2 regions of the Ligilactobacillus sp. UO.C109 genome follow, and region 1 is predicted to be linked to the other one. Evidence: predicted binding sites of a transcription regulator. Region 1 holds the regulator's gene; the other holds the start of a gene.
What was found. Region 1 encodes NrdR, which represses ribonucleotide reductase genes. Its sites were predicted from a motif close to ACACNATATATNGTGT; they were not measured.

Region 1 (5,934 bases):
GAAGTTTTACGAGATAATATTATTAAAGAACTAGCGTTAGCTACCGAAGCCGGAGGAACTACAATTAGATCATATACAGATGCATTTAGACATTCTGGAGGATTTCAGTTTAGCTTACATGCTTATCAAAGAACAGGGGATCCTTGTGAGAGATGCGGAACACCAATTCAAAGAATTGTTGTAGGTCAGAGAGGAACACATTTTTGTCCTAAGTGTCAGGTGGTAAAATTATGAAAATTTTAGGATTAACTGGCGGAATAGCTTCAGGAAAGACAACTGTTAGCACATATTTAAAAGAGATGGGATATCCAATTATTGACGCTGATAAAGTTTCTCGTAAAGTTGTGGAGCCACATACAGAAGGTTTAAAAGAAATTAGTCATTTTTTTGGAAATGATATTTTACAATCTGATGGAAGTTTAAATAGAAAAAAATTAGGTGAAATAGTTTTTGAAAACAAGGACAAAAGAGAGTTACTTAATAAAATATTGAGTAAAAAAATACGCACAGAAATAATTAATCAAATTGAATATTATAAAAAGCAAGGTGCAGATGTATTAATCTTAGATATTCCTTTGTTATTTGAAGGTGGATATGATAAGATGTGTGATTTTACAATGGTCATATACATTCCCAAAGAATTACAAATAGAAAGATTGATACAAAGAGATGGACTAACTAGGGATAAAGCGTTGAAAAGAATATCTGCTCAATTAGATAGTGCAGAAAGAAATTCCAAAGCTGATATTGTCATTGATAATTCAAGAAGTATTGAAGATACTCATAATCAAGTGATAGAATGGCTAGAGAGAAATAATTTAATGTTAGAGAAATGAGGTGAGCTACAACTATGAAATGCCCAAATTGTCATAAAAACGGTTCTAGAGTTGTAGATAGTAGACCAGCGGATAATGGACATGCCATTAGAAGACGCCGAGAATGTGAGCAGTGTGGATATCGATTCACAACATTTGAGAGAGTCGAAGTAACTCCTTTATTAGTTATTAAGAAGAACGGAACAAGGGAAGAATTTCAAAGAGAAAAATTACTAAGGGGAATTGTAAGAGCTGCTGAAAAACGTCCTGTAGGAATAGATGAAATTACAGAAATAGTTGATAAAGTTGAAAATAAACTACGCTCTGTTGGAGGAACCGAAGTCTCAAGCCAATTAATTGGAGAATATGTAATGAAAATATTGGCTGATGTTGATGAAGTTGCCTATATTAGATATGCGAGTGTTTATAGGGAATTTAAAGATATGCATGCCTTTGCTGATGAATTAAGGGAATTAATGGATCGTGAAGAAAATAATTCGAAAGATTAGGATGAGTTTATGGATAGCGCATTGAATAAACTATCACCAAAAGATGGATATTTGGTATCTGCATCTACCTATATAGATAATCATGATATTGAAATTGTTCAAGTGCTGTATCAGCCAATAATAGGTATTGTAGCGGTAGCATTATATTCATATTTACGTTTTGAAATTGACCCTAAATTAATATTAAGTGAGAGAAAACTGAATAAGAATATTATAGATGGCTTAGGGATAAGTATTCCTGAGTTATATGATGCACGTTTGAAACTTGAGGCTACGGGGCTTATAAAAACATTTGAAGGTGAAGATAAATTAGGTAAGTATCATATCTATGAACTTCAAAAACCATTAAACGAAGTGAAATTTTTTACAGATGATTTATTAAGCACGGCGTTATTAGAAATGGTTGGAAATGAAAAATTTAAAAAATTATCTTTATGGAATAAATTTGATAATAATTATCATGATAAAAAAGAAGTTACAAAGCAATTTTTTGATGTATTTAATTTAAATAAAGATAATATTGTTTTACAAGCTCAATTAAATAATAGTAAGATTTCAAATGATGAATCTCTTATTAATCGTCAAAAGGTGTCATTAGACATGACAGTTTTTAGTGATTTCATAAAGAACTCATATATAAGTTCAGATGATGTTATGGAACACTTAGATATTATTAAAAGTGTTAAATTAGTTTATGGTATAGATGAATTTCAATTAGTAAAACTTTTAGAAAAAGCAATTAATGTAACAAATAATAAGATTGATTATAATGAATTTAAAAAATTAGCTCAAAAAAATTTTGATAGCGGAATTCGAAGAAACTTTAAGGAAAACAAGATAGTAGAAACGGCTAAAGCTAAAGATGACGAAAAAGATAAGAATATTGATCCTTTAGTTAATGCTTTTAAAGCCTATGTTCCATTAGAATTTTTAGAGATCCTAAAAAATGAGTTAGGAAGTTTTGTCACTGCTAATGAAAGGTATGCTGTAAAAACATTGGTAGAAAAGCAGATGTTACCAAATGAAGTTATTAATGTTTTAATTCATTATTTGTTAGTTGTTCAAGATAGTTCTACCATCTTAAAAGGAACATTTGAAAGAATTGCTGCTGATTGGACAAAGAAAAAAATAAGAAACGCTCAAGAAGCGATGACTTACGTTAAAAGTTTCACTCGAGAAAAATCACTACAACGCAAAACGACAAAAAAAGATTCAAAAGGCCGTAAAAGCAATGTAATTGTTAAAGAAAAATTACCTGAGTGGGCTAAAGAAAAGGGAAAGAATAAGCTAACAGACGTTGGAAAGAAAGAAAATAAAGAAATTGACGAGCTATTGAAAAAAATAAATGGAAAGTAGGTGAGCTATGTGGAAGATATGGGAAAGGAACTTAGTAAAAGGCTAGTAGAAAATAAGTGGGAAAAAAAGTATAAAGAAATAATTGAAAAAAGTTTAAAAGATGATGATGTGCAATTGTTTTTACGTGAAAACAAAGATAGACTAAGCCATCAAGAAATATTAAAGGGTGCAAGTAAGTTATATGAATTTGTTGACTTGAAGCAAAAAATAGCAGAAGGAAAAGAAGTTTTTGCCCCAGGGTATTCGCCACAATTAACTATTAGTGATCATCACATTGAAGTAACCTATGTACCTACTAAAAAATTGATAGAAGAGAGACGACTAAGAGAAATAAATAATAGAATTAATATTGTCAATCTTCCTAAAAGTATTCGTAAAGCAACACTAGAAAATTATTATAGAGATGATGATGGAAGAATGATAGCTTTAAAAAAAGCTATAGAATTTGTTGCGAACTATACTGAAACGCCTAATATCTTTCATAAAGGACTATATTTATCTGGATCGTTTGGAGTAGGAAAAACATATTTACTGGGAGCGATTGCTAATAAATTAGCAGAAAAGGGGATAAAAGTAACTTTAGTTCACATGCCATCTTTTGCTGTAGAAATAAAAAATTCTATTGGTAAAAATACCACTATGGAAAAAGTTGATGCTTTGAAAAAAGCTCCTGTATTAATGATAGATGATATAGGTGCTGATCAATTAAGTAGTTGGTTTAGAGATGATGTTCTAGGTGTGATTTTACAATATCGTATGCAAGAAGAATTACCAACTTTCTTTAGTTCAAATATTGCTTTAGATGATTTAGAAGAATTCTACTTAACGCAGAATACGAGAGGTGAGTTAGAACCCTTGAAAGCAAAAAGAATCATGGAAAGAATTAGATTTTTAGTTGATGAAGTAGTTATTAATGGTGAAAATAGAAGAAATAAATAATGAAAAACCCTTGAATAATCTTCAAGATAATGGTTAAATAAAACTGTAGATTTCGTGAAAGACAAACGGATTACTATGATTCAGGGATGAAAGGCTTGACTGAAAACTTTCAATAATGTAGTATTCTTACCACTTTCATGTATTGTTTAATGAAAAGTTAGACCGGTGCGACCGTTAACAGCACAATGAGTAGTTTGTTTAAAGCTAAAAATTAAAGGTGGAACCACGTTAATAGCGTCCTTAATACATCAATGTTGGTGTGTTAGGGACGTTATTTGTTTCATAGAGAATTCAGGAGGTAGAATTAATGTCTAGTATAAAAATTACATTTCCAGATAATTCAGTAAAGGAATTTGATGCTGGTGTAACAACAGCTGAAATTGCTAAATCAATTAGTATCAGTTTGGCTAAAAAAGCTGTTGCAGGAAAAGTTGATGGTAATTTTGTTGATTTAAATCAACCATTAAAAGAAGATGGATCTATTGAAATTATTACAAAAGATTCTAATGATGGATTAGTTGTATTGTGGAGAACAGCAGCACAAGTTTTAGCTAATGCATTACATGAATTATACCCAAATATGAAATTTGGTTTGGGTGATGTTACAGAGCATGGATTCTATTTTGATACTGATAATTCTGAAGGCCAAGTTGCAGAAACAGATTTTGAAAAGATTTCTCAAAAAATGTCTGAAATAATAAAGGCAAACTTACCTATAGAACGAGTTGAGTTTTCAGAAGAAGAAGCTTTGAATTTAGTATCAGGTGACGAATATCAAGAAGAATTAGTTAGAGATGTAGCTAATAAAAATAATGGTAGAGTAGTTGCTTATAAGCAAGGTGATTTTATTGATATCACTGATGGAGTAGTTTTATCTTCAACTGGTGAAGTAAAGATTTTTAAACTATTATCTGTTGCTGGTGCATACTGGAAAGGTGCTTCAAGCAATCCAATGTTACAACGTATCTATGGTACAGCTTTTTATAAGCAAAAAGATTTGGATGCTGAATTACAACGTCAAAAAGAAGCTCGTGAAAGAGATCATCGTGTAATTGGAAATGAATTAGATTTATTCTTTGTTGATCCTAAAGTTGGTGCAGGATTACCATATTGGATGCCAAATGGTGCAACAATTCGTCGTGTAATTGAACGATATATAATTGATAAGGAAGTTGCATGGGGATTCCAACATGTCTATACTCCAGTTCTAGCAAATTTGAACTTGTATAAGCAATCTGGTCATTGGGATCACTATCGTGAAGATATGTTTCCACCAATGGATATGGGCGATGGTGAAATGTTGGAATTACGTCCGATGAACTGCCCATCCCATATTCAAGTTTACAATCATCACAAGCGTTCATATCGTGAATTACCATTACGTATCGCTGAATTAGGTATGATGCATAGATACGAAAAGTCTGGAGCATTAACAGGATTGTCTCGTGTTCGTGAAATGACTTTGAATGATGGTCATGACTTTATTGAACCAGATCATATTGAAGATGAAATTAAGACTTTAATTAAATTAATGACGGAAGTTTATAATGACTTTGATATTACAGATTATCGTTTCCGCTTAAGTTATAGAGATCCTAAGAATACAGAAAAATACTTTGATGATGATGAAATGTGGGAAAAATCTCAAAGTAAGTTAAAAGCTGCTATGGATGATATGGGTCTAGAATATTTTGAAGCTGAAGGCGAAGCTGCATTCTATGGTCCTAAGATTGATGTCCAAACTAAGACAGCTTTAGGTGGAGAAGAAACATTATCAACTATCCAATTAGACTTCTTATTGCCAGAAAGATTTGATTTGAAGTACATTGGTGCTGACGGTGAGGAACATAGACCAGTTATGGTTCACCGTGGAATTGTTTCAACTATGGAACGTTTTACAGCTTACTTAACTGAAATGTATAAGGGTGCATTTCCAACTTGGTTAGCTCCACACCAAGTAGATATTATTCCTGTTAAGAATGATTTACATATGGATTATGTAAATGATTTAAGCAGTAAATTAAGAGCACATGGCATTCGTGTTACTGTTGATGATAGAAATGAAAAAATGGGATATAAGATTCGTCAAGCCCAAGTAAACAAGATACCTTATACACTTGTTATTGGTGATGAAGAAGTTTCAAACGGAACAGTGACAGTTCGTAAATATGGTGAAGAAAAGACTAACACTATGACAAAAGCTGAATTTAAGAATCTTTTGTTTGAAGATATAGAAAATTATAGTAGAGAAAAATAATTTCTATTATAGTCTTGACGCTTTTAAGTGTAGTTGATATACTTATAAAGTTGAGAAA
Region 2 (5,934 bases), on a different contig from region 1:
ATGTTTACTATCAAAATCACGTGTATCTTCAGCAGCCGTCATGCCTGGTTCTGTAACTGAAGGAATTCTGTCCAATAAATCCATCAAATCAACGTATGTACGATAGTTTAACATACGTCCACCACGAGCAATAAATCCCTTTGTATTTTCCATTGGATGATTTTTATTCCAATATTCTTCAGCAGCTTCAGAAGCAGTAGATCCGTCATTAGCACCATGTGTATCTAAAGCATAGAAAGTAATATCTTTACCATCCCAATTTCCTTCTTGGATCAAATAAACTGCACCAGCCATATTTGCTAAACCGGCACCTATCATTATAGCTTTCTTCTTCCTCATAAAGATCACCTCACAAAACTATTTAAAAACGTTTTCAATATATATTATAAACTTTTTTGTCGTCACTAAAAGAGAGATTCGACATTTTAATAAAAATGTATCAATATTTAATGGATTTTAATAATATAAAAAAAATCGGACCTAAAGCCCGATTCCTAGTTTTCTTAATTCAAAAATGCTTGATGTTTCTTTCTTAAATGTTCAAATTGTTCTTCACTAATATTACCTAGCTCTAACAATTTATTTTCTACAGTTTCTAGAACTTGAACACGATCTTCCTTACTTTCCATAAAGTCGTATTTATCACCGTCAATGATCAAAAGTGGTGAAGCATCATATTCCTTCATCCAGATATCGTAATGCTTCAATAGTCTTTGATAGTAATCTACCAAGGAAGGATCTTTTTCAATTAATTCATAATCACGACCACGTTTTTCAATTCTCTTAATCATTGTTTCATATGAAACTTTGATTGTGATCATCAAGTCAGGTGATTTTTTATGTGAAGCAAGTGGTAATTCTTCCATCATGTTGTGCAATAAACTCTTATAGATATCATATTCTACTTGAGTTGCGTTTCCCATTTCAGTGTTCATACGCATAAAGATTTCATCTTCATAAATTGAACGATCCAAAATGTTGTTATCATCTTGCATAGCTTTCTTTATCATCGCAAAACGACGATTTAAAAAAAATGTTTGTAGCAAGTAAGCATATGGATTAGTTGCTTCCTTATCCCCTTCAGCACGCTTTTTAGCAGCAATTTCATTTCCCTTATAAAAAATTGGTAATACAGGGTTATCCTTTACTGGTTCGTAATATGCTTTAGTCCCTAATTCTTTCGCTAAAATTTCTGTTAAACTTGACTTGCCAGAGCCAATAATACCCGATAATGTAATCAAAATGATTGAAGCATCCTTTCTTTTCTAAATATCCGTAATTGTAAGCAAAAAAATATGCTACACGCAGCAGCATTTCAATAAAGTTCTGGTATAAACCAGACTATCCTATATAATAATACACATCTTGATCTAAAAAATAAAGAATTATTTTTCGGTATCTTGTATTTAAAATAATATTAAGGTACCATATGTTGTATCATCATTAATTAATATACATATTTGAGGAGAATTGTAATGGCAAAAATTTATCTTGCGGCTCCATTTTTCAGTGACGGCCAACACGAACGTATCAATCAAGTAAAAGAAGCTCTTGAAACTAATAAGACTGTATCTAGTATTTTTGTACCTGAAGAACATTCATATGAACATGCTGAATTTGGATCACTAGAATGGCAAAAAGCTACTTTTACTCTTGATATCAATAATATTTACACGGCTGATGCTGTAGTTGCAATTATTGATTATAAGAAAGAAGAAAGTGATAATGAGGCTGATTCTGGTACAGCTTTTGAAATTGGACTTGCGTTTGGTACCAATACTCCTGTCATTATAGTTCAGTTTGATGCTGAAAAAGAGTTAAATCTTATGATTTCTCAAGCTCTTACAGCCTATTTTGATGCAAGCAAAGGTGAACTATCTAATTTAGCAAACTATGATTTCAATGAATTAATGCCTAAATTAGCCAATCGCCCAGTTATCTAAACTCTTTTCACTACCAGTATTATCATGTTACTGGTAGTTTTTTATATATTTTTTTAAGAAGGTGTTACTTATGAATGCTGAACTTAATCGTAAAACAGCAATTAAAGAAGTTCTTCCTACTGCATTCGGCTATATTGGTATTGGAATTGCTTTTGGGATTGTTAGTAAAGCTGCTGGTTTGTCGGCTTTGCAAGCTGGTCTTATGAGCTTGATTGCCTACGGAGGATCTGCACAATTTATTATCGTAAGTATGCTGTTAGTACATAGTCCTATTATTTCCATCATTACAGCTGCTTTTCTCGTTAATTCACGTATGATTTTAATGAGTTTAGTAACTGCTAAATACTTCAAAAACGATAGTATGTTACATAATATCCTAATTGGATCCTTGTTAACAGATGAAAGCTTTGCTTTGGCAATGAATAAACTTAACTATACAAATAATAAACTCAATTTTGCTTGGTTTGACACAGCCAATTGGTTCGCATACTTCGTCTGGTTTTTCTCTTCAGTTTTAGGTGCTTTAGTGGGAATTTTTATCGAAAATCCCACTAATCTAGGAATCGATTTTGCTTTGGTAGCTATGTTTATAGGTTTGTTGTACCTACAAATGATTTCTGATAAGTCATTAAAATTGAGTCTACAGCTTTTAGTAGTAGTTGCTACCTTTATCCTTGTTTATTTAGGACTTATTTTTATACCTAGCAATCTTTTAATTATTATTGTCACATTATTAGGGTGTGCAGTAGGGATGGTGTTGAAACATGGCTTCTTTTAATTATGTCTTATTCACAATCATTGGTTGTGGATTTGCAATGTGGCTTTCAAAAGTACTGCCATTTATTTTACTTAAGAAATTCTCTTTACCAGCAATTGTTATTGAATATCTGAGCTTCGTTCCAATTGTTATTATGTCTGCCTTGTGGTTTAGTCATCTTTTCACTCAACACTTGGGACATTTTCCTAACATTAACTGGGAAAATCTTCTGGCATCTTTGCCAACCTTAATCAGTGCTATTATTTCTAAAAATCTTTTGGTCACAGTTATTGTGGGGATTATCTCATTAGCTCTCATTCGTATGGTAATTTAAAAGGCTATGCAGCTTAACATTGGTAAGCTACATAGCCTTTTAACATCTTCAATTATGAACGTAATCTTCTTCTTTGGCGTTCTTCTAATTCACGGTTATTATCGTAAATCTTGTCCCCAATTTCTTTAACAAGCTCAACATTCTTCTTATATTCTGCTTGTGTCATATCAATATTTTCAAAACAATCTTGTACGTGTGATTTAATTTCTGCTTCCATTTTAACTGAGTAGTCTGTTAAGGAAACAAATACCTTACGTCCATCTTCACCTGTACGTTCACGAGTTACCCAACCATTTTTTTCCATACGTTTCAATAATGGTGTCAAAGTACCTGTATCTAGGCCTAAACGTTCACCTAATTCTTTGATCATCATTGGGCGTTGTTCTTCCCATAATACCAATAATGTAATGTATTGTGGGTAAGTTAACTTAAATTCTTTCAATGATTCTGTATAAAAACGATTATAGAATTTTTGAGCTGTGTAAACAGCAAAACATAATTCATTTTCTAATTTATTTGGCTTATGTTCTAACATATTACCGTCACTTCTTTCTTTTTAATTATCATATTAATATTTAGCTTTCGCTGGTGCAATAATTACATAACGATAAGGCTCTGAACCTCGCGAAAAAGTTTTAACATGCTCATCTTTAGCTAAGGATGAATGAATAATCTTTCTTTCAAACGCTGGCATTGGCTCTAAACTAATTTGACTTCTAGAAATTATAGCTTCATGTGCTTTTTTCTGAGCTAAATTGTTCAAGGTTTCTTCTCTTCGCTCACGATAATCAGCTACATTTAACATAATACGAATTCTTCGATTATTATTTTTATGCTTATCGAAGTAATCTTGCGCTAGTAGTTGTAAGGAATTTAACGTTCTACCATGTTTTCCTATTAATAAACCTTCTAGTTCAGTATCAAAATTATAGTAAACTACCCTTTTCCCTTGGCTAACATCTATAACAGCCTCTATTCCCAGCTGCTTAGTTATATCAGCTAGATAGTAACCTAAATTTTGAATAACCACATCTAAATTATTTTGATTTTCTTCTTCTACTTTCTCACTATTTATTTCAATGTTTTTACTATCCTCGTTATCTAAAGTTTCTGATTCTCTATCTACTTGATCCTCAGATACAATCTCTAATTGAGGTTTAGTATCACTTTCAGTTTGCACACTTGAGTTTACAGTCAATTCTATAACTGCTGGCTTTTTTCCTAACCCCAGGAATCCTTTGCGACCATGAGAGATGACTTCAATCTCTACATTTTCTCTATCTACACTCAAATCTTGCAATCCTTTACTTATGGCAGAATCAATAGTTTCTCCCGTGTATTGCATCAAAGTCTTCCCCCTTTCACAATTTTTATCAAACTACTATTATATTTTTTTGCCATAAATTGCACAAATAATTATATCATGAAAACTTATTTTAAACTATATAATTTTGCACAAATAGTATACTATTCCTTTATTGGTCTAAATAAATGATATGGAGAAATAATTTGGATTTTCCCTAAAATATCAAGGAATTCATCGATACTTTCCATTGATTCTTTATTATGGTTTGATACCCAAATTCTAATCGTACTTATGATTTCACCTGCAAATATCTCCTCTGCATATCTGGTAGGTATCATTGTCCCATACGTTATTTTATGAAAAGAATTACGAATAGTTATTTCTTCTTTTAATAAATCTATAAAATCATGATAAAAATCTATTGTTGCATTTCTTGAAAATAAAGTACGCACCATATCACTATTTTCATTAATAAAAACGGCTAATTTATAAAATTCATCATGTGTTGATAAATACTTTTCTTCATCTGTCTGCAATCTGCGGACTTCAAACTGTTCAATGACTTTTCTATCGGCTTCCATCGCCTGTTTAATACCTTTTAAAATCCTACTTCTAACATCATACAAAAATTCATACTTATCTTTATAGTATATATAAAACGATCTACGACTAATACCGGCGGCAGCTACCAATTCCGCAACTGTCAACTGGTTAAATGATTCATTTTCCAAAGCCTTAACCAGTCCACTCTCCAACTTGAGTTCTGTCTTTTTCAAAATTCATCCAATCCTCTCTGTTTTATACACTCATTAAAACAGTTCTTTTTCAGTATACAGGAAAAAAACGAACTTTCATATCTTTTATTTCACAAATGATTTCAGTAAGCGTCACCCTTGAAATTGAATACCTTTTCATTTATAATGTACCTTGTACAATATTATGTGAAGATAGATTGACTAGCACAAGGGGAGCCTTTTTGGCTGAGAGTGAAGTTATTCAGACCCTTTGAACCTGTTCGTTAATGCGAGCGTAGGAATGTGTAGTAAATCAGATATAACTACAAATAAATCTGATATTCATACCGTCTTTGTGTTGGCTCTAATCGAGTTCACACAAGGAGGGGCTTTTTTATGTACAAAGAAAAACTATTAATTTTATTAGAAGGCGCTTTGATGGCTGCGATTGCCACTGTACTAAGTGCTGTTGTACCAACGGTTGAATGGTTCGATATTTCTTTGGGAATTATTCCAATCGTAATTTTTAGTATTCGCCGTGGTCTAAAAGCTGGTCTTTTGTCTGGATTACTTTGGGGATTACTTCCAATTTTAATTGGTCGTGCTTCTATTCTTACAGTTACTCAAGGAATTTTGGAATACCCTGTAGCTAACATGGTTGTTGGTTTAGCTGGAATTTATTCCAATCAAATTAAGCAAGCACTAAGCAACAATAATTGGCATGTAATTTTCAGTCGCAGTTTGTTAGCTGTTTTCATCTCCGTATTTGCTAAATATTTCTGCCACTTTATTGCTGGTATTATTTTCTGGGGATCCTATGCACCAAAAGGTATGAGTCCTGTACTCTACTCCTTATTTGT

Region 2: OZJ21_RS02840 (deoxynucleoside kinase) is a predicted target of NrdR. The motif match lies at 1,423-1,438, and genes of this name have one in related genera.

What each region holds. Positions count from the first base shown of each region.
Region 1 is NZ_JAPSFH010000027.1:688,304-694,237, reverse strand. It holds gene mutM (DNA-formamidopyrimidine glycosylase) at 1-234, shown strand, start outside; gene coaE (dephospho-CoA kinase) at 231-836, shown strand; gene nrdR (transcriptional regulator NrdR) at 851-1,324, shown strand; gene OZJ21_RS07800 (DnaD domain protein) at 1,334-2,680, shown strand; gene dnaI (primosomal protein DnaI) at 2,690-3,619, shown strand; gene thrS (threonine--tRNA ligase) at 3,927-5,876, shown strand; ribosomal protein L20 leader region at 5,930-5,934, shown strand, end outside.
Region 2 is NZ_JAPSFH010000006.1:287,405-293,338, forward strand. It holds gene OZJ21_RS02835 (oleate hydratase) at 1-339, opposite strand, end outside; gene OZJ21_RS02840 (deoxynucleoside kinase) at 504-1,241, opposite strand; gene OZJ21_RS02845 (nucleoside 2-deoxyribosyltransferase) at 1,476-1,943, shown strand; gene OZJ21_RS02850 (AzlC family ABC transporter permease) at 2,014-2,721, shown strand; gene OZJ21_RS02855 (AzlD domain-containing protein) at 2,708-3,034, shown strand; gene OZJ21_RS02860 (MarR family winged helix-turn-helix transcriptional regulator) at 3,087-3,569, opposite strand; gene jag (RNA-binding cell elongation regulator Jag/EloR) at 3,603-4,379, opposite strand; gene OZJ21_RS02870 (TetR/AcrR family transcriptional regulator) at 4,502-5,116, opposite strand; TPP riboswitch at 5,295-5,393, shown strand; gene thiT (energy-coupled thiamine transporter ThiT) at 5,471-5,934, shown strand, end outside.